Regions from separate parts of the [Rhizobium] kunmingense genome, predicted to be linked through region 3. Evidence: predicted binding sites of a transcription regulator. Region 3 holds the regulator's gene; each other region holds the start of a gene.

What was found. Region 3 encodes PhoB, which activates phosphate uptake and scavenging genes when phosphate is short. Its sites were predicted from a motif close to TGTCATNNANCTGTCAT; they were not measured.
Region 1: the regulator PhoB is predicted to act here: its motif matches at 2,739-2,755, upstream of AC0JZ4_RS14105 (1-acyl-sn-glycerol-3-phosphate acyltransferase).
Region 2: the regulator PhoB is predicted to act here: its motif matches at 2,952-2,968, upstream of AC0JZ4_RS14990 (UDP-2,3-diacylglucosamine diphosphatase).

What each region holds. Positions count from the first base shown of each region.
Region 1 covers NZ_CDRNXG010000001.1:2,907,220-2,911,723, reverse strand. The annotation lists gene AC0JZ4_RS14120 (hypothetical protein) at 1-791, shown strand, start outside; gene AC0JZ4_RS14115 (GNAT family N-acetyltransferase) at 906-1,358, shown strand; gene AC0JZ4_RS14110 (cupin domain-containing protein) at 1,406-1,795, shown strand; gene AC0JZ4_RS14105 (1-acyl-sn-glycerol-3-phosphate acyltransferase) at 1,800-2,684, opposite strand; gene thrS (threonine--tRNA ligase) at 2,794-4,504, opposite strand, start outside.
Region 2 covers NZ_CDRNXG010000001.1:3,103,034-3,107,537, reverse strand. The annotation lists gene AC0JZ4_RS15000 (hypothetical protein) at 1-372, opposite strand, end outside; gene AC0JZ4_RS14995 (NADP-dependent malic enzyme) at 478-2,805, opposite strand; gene AC0JZ4_RS14990 (UDP-2,3-diacylglucosamine diphosphatase) at 3,019-3,834, shown strand; gene dgcA (N-acetyl-D-Glu racemase DgcA) at 3,855-4,504, opposite strand, start outside.
Region 3 covers NZ_CDRNXG010000001.1:651,808-656,311, forward strand. The annotation lists gene AC0JZ4_RS03300 (acetylornithine transaminase) at 1-686, opposite strand, end outside; gene AC0JZ4_RS03305 (GcrA family cell cycle regulator) at 1,094-1,633, shown strand; gene AC0JZ4_RS03310 (PACE efflux transporter) at 1,846-2,280, shown strand; gene phoB (phosphate regulon transcriptional regulator PhoB) at 2,357-3,040, opposite strand; gene phoU (phosphate signaling complex protein PhoU) at 3,177-3,890, opposite strand; gene pstB (phosphate ABC transporter ATP-binding protein PstB) at 3,940-4,504, opposite strand, start outside.

The DNA.
Region 1 (4,504 bases), 2.3 Mb from region 3:
GCGCCAAGCTGACCAATAACGGAGATGTGATGCGCGACGGACTGGCATGGCGCGTGTTCAGCCCGATTGCCGGCGAAGACGGCAAGCTGCCGCTGGTGGCGAGCTCCGATGGCGGCTCGGCCGATTTCCAGCTCGCGCCGGGCGATTATTTCGTCAACGTCGCCTTTGGCCGCGCCGGGGTGACCAAGAAACTGACCGTGCCGGCCGACGGCAAGATGACCGAACAGACGATCGTGCTCGATGCCGGCGGATTCGTGCTGAACGCCGTGGCCGGAACCGACCAGCGCATCCCGCCGGGCCAGCTCAGCTTCTCCGTCTATTCGTCGGAAGTTCGCGATAATGGCGACCGCGCGCTCGTTATGGCTGACGTCAAGCCGAACACGATCGTCAGGCTCAATGCCGGCACCTATCACGTTGTTTCCGAATACGGCGATATCAACGCCATTGTTCGCGCCGATATCCAGGTCGAAGCCGGCCAGTTGACCCAGGCCGTGCTTCAGCACAAGGCCGCCCAGGTGACGCTCAAGCTCGTCTCGCAGGCCGGCGGCGAAGCGATCGCCGACACCGCATGGTCGGTGCTGACGGAGGCCGGCGACGTCGTCAACGAAAGCGTCAGCGCCTTCTCCACCATGGTCCTGTCGGAAGGCAATTATCTTGCCGTCGCCCGCAACAAGGACAAGGTCTACCAGCGTGAGTTCAGCGTGGCCGCCGGGCGCAATTCGGATGTCGAAGTGCTGATGCGCGACGCGCGCAATTCCGGCGAGACGGCCGCGATGGAGCCGCAGGACTGATCGCAGCCGCGCCCGCCATCATGATCTGATGGCGGATGCGATGCCGCATTTGCTGCTTTCGTCCCAACTGCTCCCGTGATGATATCGCCAGATCGATAAACTGGGTATCGCATCGTGATCAGACCGGCATTCGCAGCGGACGAGAGTGGCATCAGGGCCTGCGCGGAAGGCGCTTATACCCGCTATATTGAGGCGATCGGCCGTCGTCCGGCGCCCATGGATGCGGATTTCTCAGCCCATATCGCAGCCGGCGACGTTTATGTCGCAACAGAACCCGACGGCGAATTGCAGGGCTTCATCGTCTTCTTTGCCAAAGATGATCACATCATGCTGGAGAATGTCGCCGTCCTGCCCGCCGCCGCCGGCAAGGGCATCGGCAAGTCGCTGATCGGCTTTTGCGAGATCGAGGCCAAGCGACGGGGCTTCGTGACGGTGCAGCTCTACACCAACGAGAAGATGACAGAGAACCTGTCGATCTATCCCCGCCTCGGCTATGTCGAGATCGACCGCCGAACGGAAAACGGTTTCAACCGCGTCTATTTCGAAAAGAATCTCGACCTGAAATAGCCACGCGATACCATCGACGATCAGCCACGAAATCAGGGAGGTGAGTGGTGACGCGCAGAGATTTCGATCCCGACACGATCACGCCGGATGGCAGGCCACCTTCAAAGGGCATGGTCTTCGATCCGTCCAGGGAGGGCGCGTGGCGCGGCTCTCTCTTCGGCGAGGTTCTCGGCGGGCCGGTCACCATCCTTGCCTACGGCAATGACACGCCGGGCGAAGGGCCGAGACTGCATGTCCACCCCTATGACGAAACCTTCATCGTCATTGAAGGCAGGGCGCGTTTCTTTGTCGGCAACCATGTGATCGAGGCAGGTGCGGGCGAAGCGGTGCTCGGGCCTGCCGGGATTCCGCACCGGTTCGAGAACATCGGCACCGGACGGCTGCAGACGATCGACATCCATCATTCCACCCGCTGGATCCAGACGGATCTGGAATAGCCTGTCAGGCCGCGCGCCTGTCGACGGCTGCGCGCGCCGCCTGCCGGCGCGCCTGGAATTTTGCAAGCCGGGAACGCTTCATCGGCCGCATGGAAAATACCGCGTCATGCAGCACCGTGAGCAGATCCTTGCGGTCCCTGATCGCCGACAGCTCTTCCCAGCGCATGATGGCACCGGATCGCGCCCGGATTGTCGAGCCCGACAGGCGCTTGAACTCGCGGATCAGCAGCGACAGCCGCAATGTCAGGGACAGTTTGCTGGCGATGTGGAAGATCGCTCCGTTCTGGCCTTCGAAATAGACCGGAACGACATCGGCCTTGGCCGACTGCACGAGCTTGGCCGGAAAGATCTTCCAAGGCAGGTCCTCGGCCGCGCCAAAACCCTTGCGCGCGGTGGCGACGCCGCCCGCCGGGAAGATGATGATCGTCACCCCCTCCTGAAGCAGTCGCAGCGACTCGTGACGGGTCTTCATGTTGATCGCCAGCGCTTCCTTGGTCTCCTCGAAGGAGACGGGCAGCGAATAGGGTGCCATTTCCGGCACTTTCAGCAGTTCATCGTTGATGAGGACGCGGAACGGCCGGCCAAGTTGCTCGGCCATGGCGAGAACGGCGATCCCGTCGCCTATGCCGAACGGATGGTTGGCGACGATGACGAGCGGTCGCCCTTGCTCGACCGGCGGCGGCCATGCGCCCTGCACGTCGAGTTCGACATCGATGAGGTCGAGCATCTTGCCGAACACCCGATCCGTCTTGCCGACAATATCGGCACGCCAGATGTCATAGAGGCGGGCATAGCGGTCGCGGCCGGACAGGCCTTCGATCGAGCGGATGAACCAGCGTTTCAGCTTTGGGTCTCGCTCGTTGGCGTAGGAGAGTTCCTGGAAGCGCATTCAGTCTCCGCGGAATACCCGCCATTGATTAGGGGGATAGAATATTTCGGATCGATGACAGAATTCTGACAGCGCCCGTGCATGACGGGCGCTGTCGATCATTGCCGGCTCAGGCGGCGGTGATACGCTTGGCCTTGCGACGCTTGACGTCCGGCGGTGTCGCCTCGTCAACCAGCGAGGCGATTGCCTCGTCGAGCGACATGGCGGTCTGGGCCTGCGAACCGAGACGGCGGATGTTGACCGAGCGCTGCTCGGCTTCCTGACGGCCGCAGACGATGATGACCGGGACCTTGGCGACCGAGTGCTCGCGGACCTTGTAGTTGATCTTCTCGTTGCGGAAGTCGGTGTCGACCTGCAGGCCCGCCTCGCGCAGCTGCTCGGCCACTTCCCGACCGTAATCGTCGGCATCCGAGGTGATCGTGGCGACGACGACCTGCGTCGGTGCGAACCACAAAGGCATATGGCCGGCGAAGTTTTCGATGAGGATGCCGAGGAAACGCTCCATCGAGCCGCAGATGGCGCGGTGGATCATCACCGGCTGGGTCTTTTCCGAGTTCTGGTCGATATAGAAGGCGCCAAACCGTTCCGGCAGGTTGAAGTCGACCTGCGTCGTACCGCACTGCCATTCACGGCCAATCGCGTCCTTCAGCGTGTATTCGAACTTCGGACCGTAGAACGCGCCCTCGCCCGGCAGGATGCCGGTCTTGATGCGGCCACCGGACTGTTCCTCGATCGTCTTCAACACGTCGGTCATGACGCTTTCGGCGCGATCCCAAAGGTCATCCGTGCCGACGCGCTTTTCAGGACGAGTCGACAGCTTGACGACGACTTCCTGGAAGCCGAAGTCTTCATAGACCGACAGGATCAGCTCGTTGATGCGCAGGCATTCCGCCGCCAGCTGCTCGTCGGTGCAGAACACATGCGCGTCGTCCTGGGTAAAGCCGCGCACGCGCATAAGGCCATGCAATGCGCCGGATGCCTCGTAGCGATGAACGAGACCGAATTCCGCAAGACGGATCGGCAGTTCGCGGTAGGACTTCAGACCATGCTTGAAGATCTGCACGTGACCCGGGCAGTTCATCGGTTTCAGCGCGAAGACACGGTTATCCGCTTCCTCGTCCTTCGGATGGGTGAAGGCATAGGCGGATTTTACCGCGAACATGTTTTCCTGGTACCAGCCCCAGTGACCCGAGGTCTCCCAGAGCGAGCTATCCAGCACCTGCGGCGCGTTGACTTCCTCATAAGTGCCGGCCAGGCGGCGGCGCATATAGGCCGTCAGCGTCTGGAACATGCGCCAGCCCTTGCCGTGCCAGAACACCACGCCCGGACCTTCTTCCTGGAAATGGAAGAGATCCATCTCGCGGCCGAGCTTGCGGTGGTCGCGCTTTTCGGCTTCGGCCAGAATGTGCAGATACTGGTCCAGTTCCTCCTGCGTCGCCCATGCCGTGCCGTAGATGCGCGTCAGCATCGGCTTGGTGGAATCGCCGCGCCAGTAGGCGCCGGCAACCTTCATCAGCTTGAAGGCGGTGCCGATCTGGCCCGTCGAGGCCATGTGCGGACCACGGCAGAGGTCGAACCAGCCGCCCTGATTGTAGATCTTCAGGTCCTGGCCTTCGGGGATCATGTCGACCAGCTCGACCTTGTAGGTCTCGCCCTTGTCGCCAAAAATCTGTTTGGCTTTTTCGCGCGTCCAGTTTTCCTTGGTGAAGGCGGCATTCTTCTGAATGATCTCCTTCATCTTCTTTTCGATCTTCGGCAGATCTTCGGGCGTGAAGGGCCAGTCTTCCTTGCTGTCCGGATGGACGCGCTTGAAGTCGTAA
Region 2 (4,504 bases), 2.5 Mb from region 3:
TGCCACGCGTTCCTCGGACGGCTGGAGCAGCGAGCGGGCGCCGTTGCGGGCCTCGCTCATGCGGTCGCGTTCCGCCTCCATCTGCGCCAGCGCATCCTGCATGCCGGTACAGGAGCCGTCACCGTTGCCACCGCCAAGTGACACGATGCTGCCGGACCCGCATCCTTGGCCGCGCATCGCGATGCGCAGCTGGCGGATGTCGGCGTTCAACTGGCTGAGCTGGCGGGCATCGTTCTGGCGGAACGCCGGATTGCCGCCGATGATCTGTGGTGCATTGTTGAGACGGCGGTAGAGGTCGGCGCAGAGCATGGCATCTCTGGCAATCCCTGCATGAGGGAGCGCCAGAAAAGCGATTGCCAGCGATGTCAGCATGCGCGAAGCCCTAAAGCCCATCTCACACCCGTCGCATTGTTTCGTCAGGTCGGTTGCCATCTGCGCCATGCCGGAAGCTTGCCGCAGATGGGACTGGAGGCGTCTTTACCGTGCCTGCAGCACCGCATCCGGCTGCGAGGCCTCGACGACGGCGAGTGCCGCCATGTTGACGACGCCGCGCGAGGTGACGGTCGATGACAGGACATGGGCGGGCTTGGCCGTGCCGAGCAGGATCGGCCCGACATGCAGGGATTCCGTCATCATGCGCACGACGCCGAGCGAAATGTTGGCCGCATCGAGGTTGGGAAAGATCAGCAGATTGGCTTCGCCCTGCAACGGGCTGTCGGGCATGGCGCGCTTGCGCAGTGCTTCATTGAGGGCCGATCCGCCCTGCATCTCGCCATCGACCTGCAGTTCCGGCGCTTGGTCGCGGATGATGGCAAGTGCTGCGCGCATCTTGCGGGCGCTTTCGGAATCGCGGGAGCCGAAATTGGAATGGCACATCAGCGCCGCCTTCGGCTCGATGCCGAAGCGGCGTACTTCGCGGGCGGCGAGAATGGTGATCTCGGCGATCTCTTCGGCCGTCGGATTGTAGTTGACGAACGTGTCGGTGAAGAAGATCGCGCCACGCTGCGAAATCAGCAGGCTGAGGCCGGCGAAGGTCGATGCGCCGTCGCGTTTGCCGATGATCTGGCGAACATCGCGCAGGTGGCGGTCATAGCGTCCCTCGAGACCGCAGATCAGCGCGTCTGCTTCATCGCGCTTGACCGACAGCGCACCGATGACGGTGTTGTTGGTGCGGATGATAGTGCGCGCCGCTTCCGGATTGACGCCCTCGCGGCCGACCAGCGCGAAATAATCCTCGACATAGTCGCGGTATCGCGGATCGTCTTCCGGGTTGACGACGGCGAAATCGACATTCGGGCGAATGCGGATGCCGAAGCGCTTCAGGCGCGCTTCGATGACGGAGGGACGGCCGATGAGGATCGGCTTGGCAATCTCTTCTTCAAGGAGCACCTGGGCGGCGCGCAACACGCGCTCGTCTTCGCCTTCGGCAAAGATGACGCGCTTCTTCTCGGCCACCTTTGCGGCGGTGAAGATCGGCTTCATGACGAAGCCGGAGCGCCAGACAAAGCGGTTCAACTGGTCGAGATAGGCTTCGAAATCCTGGATCGGACGGGCAGCAACGCCGGTTTCGGCGGCAGCACGGGCGACGGCCGGAGCAATGCGCAGGATGAGGCGCGGGTCGAACGGCGAAGGGATGAGGTAATCCGGGCCGAAGACCGGGGTTTCGCCGCTATAGGCCTTGGCCGCGACGTCGGAAACTTCCTCTCGGGCGAGTGCTGCGATCGCCTTGACCGCCGCCATCTTCATCTCTTCGTTGATCGTGCTCGCGCCGCAATCCAGCGCGCCACGGAAGATGTAGGGGAAGCAAAGGACGTTGTTGACCTGGTTGGCGAAATCCGAGCGGCCGGTGCAGATCATCGCGTCCGGGCGTGCCTGACGGGCCAGTTCCGGCATGATTTCCGGCGTCGGGTTGGCAAGCGCCATGATCAGCGGCTTCGGTGCCATGCGGGCCAGAAGTTCGGGCTTCAGCACGCCCGCGGCAGAGAGGCCGAGGAAGACGTCGGCATCATCGATGCTCTCGGCCAGAACGCGCTTGTCGCTGTTCTGCGAGAACACCGATTTCCATTCGTCCATCAGTTCGGTGCGGCCCTCGTAGACCAGACCTTCGATATCGTGGACCCAGATATTTTCCTTCTTCGCGCCGAGCGAAACCAGAAGATTGAGGCAGGCCAGTGCGGCTGCACCGGCGCCCGAGGTAACGATCTTGACGTCGGTGATCGACTTGCCGGCCAGTTCCAGGCCGTTCAGGATCGCGGCGGCAACGATGATCGCGGTGCCGTGCTGGTCGTCGTGGAAGACCGGGATGTTCATCTTCTCGCGCAGCTGGCGCTCGACTTCAAAGCATTCGGGCGCCTTGATGTCTTCCAGGTTGATGCCGCCGAAGGTCGGTTCCAGCGCCGATACGGTGGAAACCATCTCGCCGATGCTGTTGGCGTCGATCTCGATGTCGAAAACGTCGATGCCGGCGAATTTCTTGAAAAGGACCGCCTTGCCTTCCATCACCGGCTTGGAGGCGAGCGGTCCGATATTGCCGAGGCCGAGAACAGCGGTGCCGTTGGAAATGACCGCGACGAGATTGGCGCGGGCCGTGTATTCGGCCGCCATTTCCGGGTTGTCGCGGATCGCAAGACAGGGAGCGGCAACGCCCGGAGAATAAGCGAGCGCGAGATCGCGCTGATTGCCGAGCGGCTTGGTGGCCTGGATTTCCAGCTTGCCGGGACGCGGATACCGGTGGAAGAACAGTGCCTGTTCGTCGAGGTCGGCGCTGCTCGGGAGGGCCGATTTCGGATTTTCTTTCGCGTCCATAATGTCTCCTGCCTTGCTCATTTTCTGCCGGTCACCCGGCGAATATGGGCCTTCTCCTTACAACAATCGTGCCGCTGGAACAGCAGCTATTTTCGTCCCGCAGCGGAAATCGAAGCGCAATGCGCAGACGGCTCAAACCGGCTGCGTGTCATCATCCTGATACACGAGTCTGGTTTTGGAAGGCGCGGGGCAGACTATGAAAGGACGGCTTCCGTGGCAGAGACAGTTGAAGCACGCAAATTCCGCACTCTGTTCATCTCCGACGTGCATCTGGGCTCAAAAGCCGCACGCACGGATCTGCTTCTGGATTTCCTGAAGCATCATGAAGCCGACACCGTGTTCCTGGTCGGTGACATCGTCGACGGATGGCGTCTGAAGCGCTCCTGGTTCTGGCCGCAGGGCTGCAACGACGTGGTGCAGAAACTGCTGCGCAAGGCGCGCAAGGGCAGCCGCATCGTTTATATCCCCGGCAATCACGACGAGTTCCTGCGCGATTTCCCCGGCACCCATTTCGGCGGCATCGAAGTGGCCGACCGCGCCACCTACGAGATGGCCGACGGCAAGAAATATCTGATCCTGCATGGCGACGAGTTCGACGTCGTCGTCCGCAACGCCCGTCTTCTCGCCTATCTCGGCGACTGGGCCTATGACGCGGCGATCGCCATCAACGTCGTGCTGGCCGCGGTGCGTCGCAAGCTTGGCATGCCCTACTGGTCGTTTTCGGCCTGGGCCAAGCTGCAGGTCAAGCATGCGGTCAATTTCATCGGCGAATTCCAGAAGGTGGTGGCCGAGGAAGCGCGCCGCCACAAGGTCGACGGCGTCATCTGCGGCCATATCCATCATGCGGTGATGGAAGACATCGACGGCATTCACTACGTCAATACCGGAGACTGGGTGGAAAGCTGCACGGCAATCGTCGAGCATTTCGACGGAACGCTGGAGCTGATCACCTGGCGCAATATCGCCGCAACCGCTGAGCTTCACGCGCTTCCGGCACCGTCGAAGATCAAGGATATGCAGGCGGCCTGAATGGGAAGGGTCGCGCCCGCTCAGCCCCAGAGGCCGGGTGAGGGTGGGTAGACGAGCGACCCGTCGTAGCGCAGGCCGCCCTCCCTGTCCTTGGCGAGCAGCAGCGGCCCGTCCAGATCGGCATAGTCGGCGTCCTGCGCCAAGAGCACCGCCGGTGCCATGGCGAGCGAGGTGCCGACCATGCAGCCGACCATGACCTGAAAGCCCAGTCGCTGGGCCTCCTGTTTCATCACCATCGCCTCGGTCAGGCCGCCGGTCTTGTCGAGCTTGATGTTGACCGCGTCATAACGATTGCGCAGTGCGGCAAGATCGGCGGTCGAGTGAACGCTCTCGTCGGCGCAGACGGCCACCGGGCGCTCGATCCGCGACAGGATTTCATCCTTGCCCGCCGGCAGTGGCTGCTCGATCATCGCGATGCCGAGTTCACGGGCAACGGACAGGTGGTGGCGGAGATTTTCTTCCGTCCAGCCTTCGTTGGCGTCGATGATGATGCGCGAATCGGGTGCGGCGCTGCGCACCGCGCGCATACGCTCCTCGTCGTCTTCCGTGCCGAGTTTGATCTTGAGGAGCGGTCGATCGCGATTCTTTTGCGCGTCCTTTGCCATGCTTGCCGCATCGGATAGCGATAAAGTGAACGCGGTGACGATCGGCTCCTTGGCGACGATATCGA
Region 3 (4,504 bases):
GCGAAGAACTTGCCGGTACGGCCGACGCCGGTCTGGACCTCGTCGAGGATCAGCAGCAGGCCCTTCTCATCACAGATGCGGCGAAGCTCGCGCATGAATTCCTTCGGAACGGCGCGCACGCCACCCTCACCCTGGATCGGCTCGATGAGGATCGCACCTGTATTTTCATCGATCGCGGCATTCAGCGCTTCAAGATCGCCGAAAGGCACCTGATCGAAACCCTGCGCCTTCGGCCCGAAACCTTCCATGTACTTTTCCTGACCGCCGGCAGCGATCGTCGCGATCGTGCGGCCGTGGAAGGCGCCTTCGAAGGTGATGATGTGGAATTTTTCCGGGTGCCCCTTGGAGAAATGGTAGCGGCGTGCCGTCTTGATGGCGCATTCCAGCGCTTCCGCACCCGAATTGGTGAAGAACGCCTTGTCGGCGAAGGTCGCTTCCGTCAGGCGACGGGCAAGGCGCTCCTGCTCGGGGATCTCGTAGAGGTTCGACAGATGCCAGACCTTCTCGGCCTGCGACTTCAGTGCTTCGACGAGATGCGGATTGGCATGGCCGCAGGAGGTCACGGCGACGCCTGCGCCGAAATCCAGATATCGCTCGCCGCGTTCCGTCACGAGCCATACGCCCTCACCGCGCTCGAAGCGCAGCGGGGCCCGGGCAAAAGTGTCGAAAAGCGCGGCTTCAGCCATGGCGACATCACTCCTGAGGCAATCAATGTCCCGTTCGAAAAAGGACATTTCAAAAAATCAAAATGCCGCCCTCGGGGCGGCGGTCGCACTATCATCGCTCGACAGGGGAATGTCAACAAAACTCGCGGAATTGCAGGGCCTTCGCCCCCTCGGGCCACCACCACCGGCTGTGGCAAAAATGACTCGACAGGGAAGCAAGTTGGGGAAAACCCGAAAATCGATTCCCGACGATTCCCCGGACTCTTGTCACGGAGTCAACCGACCTCTAGGTTAATGGTCAATTACTAGACTGCATGCGGCGGAACTAGTCACCGACAAGCTATATATAGTATCTGCGACGGGTTTTACATCCGCCGCATCGGAGACGGATTCTGCATGCCGAAGTCGTTCAAAGGCGGAGAACGGGCATGAACTGGACAGACGAGCGCGTCGAAAGACTGAAGAAACTCTGGGCAGAGGGCCTCAGCGCCAGCCAGATTGCAGCACAACTTGGAGGCGTAAGCCGGAACGCCGTCATCGGCAAAGTTCACCGTCTCAACCTTCCGGGTCGCGCCAAGGCAGGCGGCACCGTTGCCACCAACCGCGCCGTCAAGCGCCCGGCTGTCGCGCCTCGCCCGCAGACTTTCGCCTCGCGTACGGCAACGGCCACCCGCACCGTTACCCGCCCGGTCGGCGCAACCGTCGTCCACGAGGAAATCGAGATCGAAGCCCGCCAGGAACTGGTGCTGCGCCCGGCAGCCAATATCGTCCTGCCGATCTCCAAGAAACTCGCCTTGACCGAACTGACCGAGCGCACCTGCAAGTGGCCGGTCGGCGACCCGCTGACGGACGATTTCCATTTCTGTGGCTGCGAGTCCCAGGACAGCTCGCCCTACTGCAAGTACCACGCAAAGCTGGCTTACCAGCCGGTACACGAGCGCCGTAAGGCGGGTGCAGCACGCGCCTGACCGGCACGGCACGGACTTCAAAACAGCGGGCTTTAAGGCCCGCTTTTTTATTGCCGGTCCCTGGACATGCCCCGGCTGCAAGGCAGGATTGCCCGTTCGACGCTTGCCCTTCGCAGCACAAGACCTTATTTATTCTGTGAGCGAGGACGACCTCCCCCAGTATGGGCATCAACAACCGGGACGACCCGGCAGAGCCCAAGGGGTATAAAGTCATGCGGACCACACGCGACCGTATTCGCCACGCCATCAGCTTCGAAATCATCGGACTTGCGCTGTTCATTCCGTTCAGCGCTTTCGTGTTCGACATGCCCATCTCGCATATGGGCGTGATCGGCATCGTTTCATCGACGCTCGCGACGATCTTCAACTATGTCTACAATCTCGGCTTCGACCATGCGATGCAGCGCCTGCGCGGCACTACGGAAAAAACGCTGGCTCTGCGCGTCCTGCATACGGTTCTTTTCGAACTCGGCCTGCTGGTCGTGCTGTTGCCGTTCATCGCCTGGTATCTCGGCGTGACGCTCTGGCATGCGCTGGTGATGGATATCTCGTTCGCGCTCTTCTACCTGGTCTACGCCTTCGTCTTCAACTGGAGCTACGACCGGGTGTTTCCTCTGCCCGAATGGCAGGAGAAGGCAGAAGCCTGATCTCTTCCCAAAAAGAAATCAGCCCGGAAGCGTCGACCGCTTCCGGGCTGATGTTCGTTCCGTCAGATCCTGTTGATCAGGATTCCATGGAATAACCCGCACCGCGAACGGTGCGGATGACATCCTGCATGTTGGAGAAGTTGAGCGCCTTGCGCAGGCGACCGACATGGACGTCGACGGTGCGTTCGTCGACATAGATATCGTGGCCCCAGACACCGTCGAGAAGCTGAGAACGCGAGAAGACGCGGCCCGGCGAAACCATCAGGAATTCCAGAAGGCGGAATTCCGTCGGACCGAGGCGCACTTCGCGGCTCTTGCGGTGAACGCGATGGGTCTCGCGATCAAGCTCGATGTCTCCGCATTTCAGAACGCTGGAGAGAACCTCCGGCTTGGCGCGGCGCAGCATGGCCTTGACGCGGGCCATCAGCTCGGGCGTCGAGAACGGCTTGACGACGTAATCGTCCGCGCCGGTCGCGAGGCCGCGAACGCGTTCGCTTTCCTCGCCGCGGGCCGTCAGCATGATGATCGGCAGACGTTCCGTCTCCGGCCGCATGCGCAGGCGCCGGCACAGTTCGATGCCCGATACGCCCGGCAGCATCCAGTCGAGGACCAGAAGATCCGGAGCGCGTTCCTGAAGCCGGATTTCCGCCTCGTCCCCCCTAAGGATGGTCTCGACTTCGTAGCCTTCGGCTTCGAGGTTGTAACGGAGGAGGACGCTCAGCGCCTCCTCGTCTTCCACTACCGCAATTCTTGGCTGCATCCTCATTACGCTCCGTCAGGTACGCTGCTGCATCGGCCCGAAAATCGGCTCGATTTTCGGAAGGCCCGATGCGCAGTTTCTTAGCAATCGAGCGCCCCATGCACGTCCTTAAGGACGTGCGGCCCTCCGGCAGCAATCACTCGGCGACAGCGCCGACAGTGTTTGCCGTATCATCCTTCGGGCGCTCGCCTTCCGGCGCCGCACCCGTGGTCATGTAGTAGATTGTCTCGGCGATGTTGGTCGCGTGGTCGCCGATACGCTCGATGTTCTTGGCGCAGAACAGGAGATGCGTGCAGGTGGTGATGTTGCGCGGATCTTCCATCATGTAGGTCAGAAGCTCGCGGAACAGCGACGTGTACATCGCGTCGATCTCTTCATCGCGCGAGCGGATCGCCTCTGCCCGTTCCGCCGAGCGGGTGGCGTAAACATCGAGAACATCCTTGAGCTGGACGGCCGCGAGATCCGACAGATGCTCGAGACCGCGGGCAAGCTTGCGCGGCACGCCGGTGCCCTGCACCGCGATGACGCGCTTGGCAGTGTTCTTGCCAAGATCACCGACGCGCTCCAGATCGGCTGCGATGCGCAGGGTGCCGATGATTTCACGCAGGTCGGCCGCCATCGGCTGACGCTTGGCGATGGTGACGATCGCCTTGTCCTGAATTTCGCGTTCGGCGTGATCGAGGATCACGTCGTCGGAGATGACCTTCTGGGCAAGCGCAGAGTCGGAGTTGACCAGAGCGCGCACGGCATCGCCGCACATCTGCTCGGCCAGGCCGCCCATTTCGGAAATGCGGCGGCGCAGATATTTCAGTTCTTCGTCGTAGGCAGAAAGGATATGACTGGATACCATCTTCTTGTCCTTGAAAATCCGTAGCAGCAGGCAAATGGCTTATCGCCGATCAGCCGAAGCGACCCATGATGTAATCCTGGGTGCGCTGGTCATCCGGATTGGTGAACATCTTGTCCGTGTCGTTCTCCTCGACCAGCTGGCCGAGATGGAACATGGCGGTGCGCTGCGAGACGCGGGCCGCCTGCTGCATCGAGTGCGTCACGATGACGATCGTGTAGTTGGCGCGCAGCTCGTGGATGAGTTCCTCAACCTTGGCGGTGGCGATCGGGTCGAGCGCCGAGCAGGGTTCGTCCATCAGGATCACTTCCGGCGAGACCGCGACCGCACGGGCGATGCAGAGACGCTGCTGCTGGCCACCGGAGAGACCGGTGCCGCCTTCATGCAGGCGATCCTTGACTTCGGCCCAGAGGCCGGCGCGCTGCAGAGATGCCTCGACGATCGCATCCATATCCGCCTTGCCGCGGGCAAGACCGTGGATCTTCGGACCGTAGGCGATGTTTTCGTAGATCGACTTCGGGAACGGGTTCGGCTTCTGAAACACCATGCCGACGCGGGCGCGCAGTTCCACGACATCGATTTCCTTGTCGTAGATGTCGTCCTGGTCGAGCGTGATC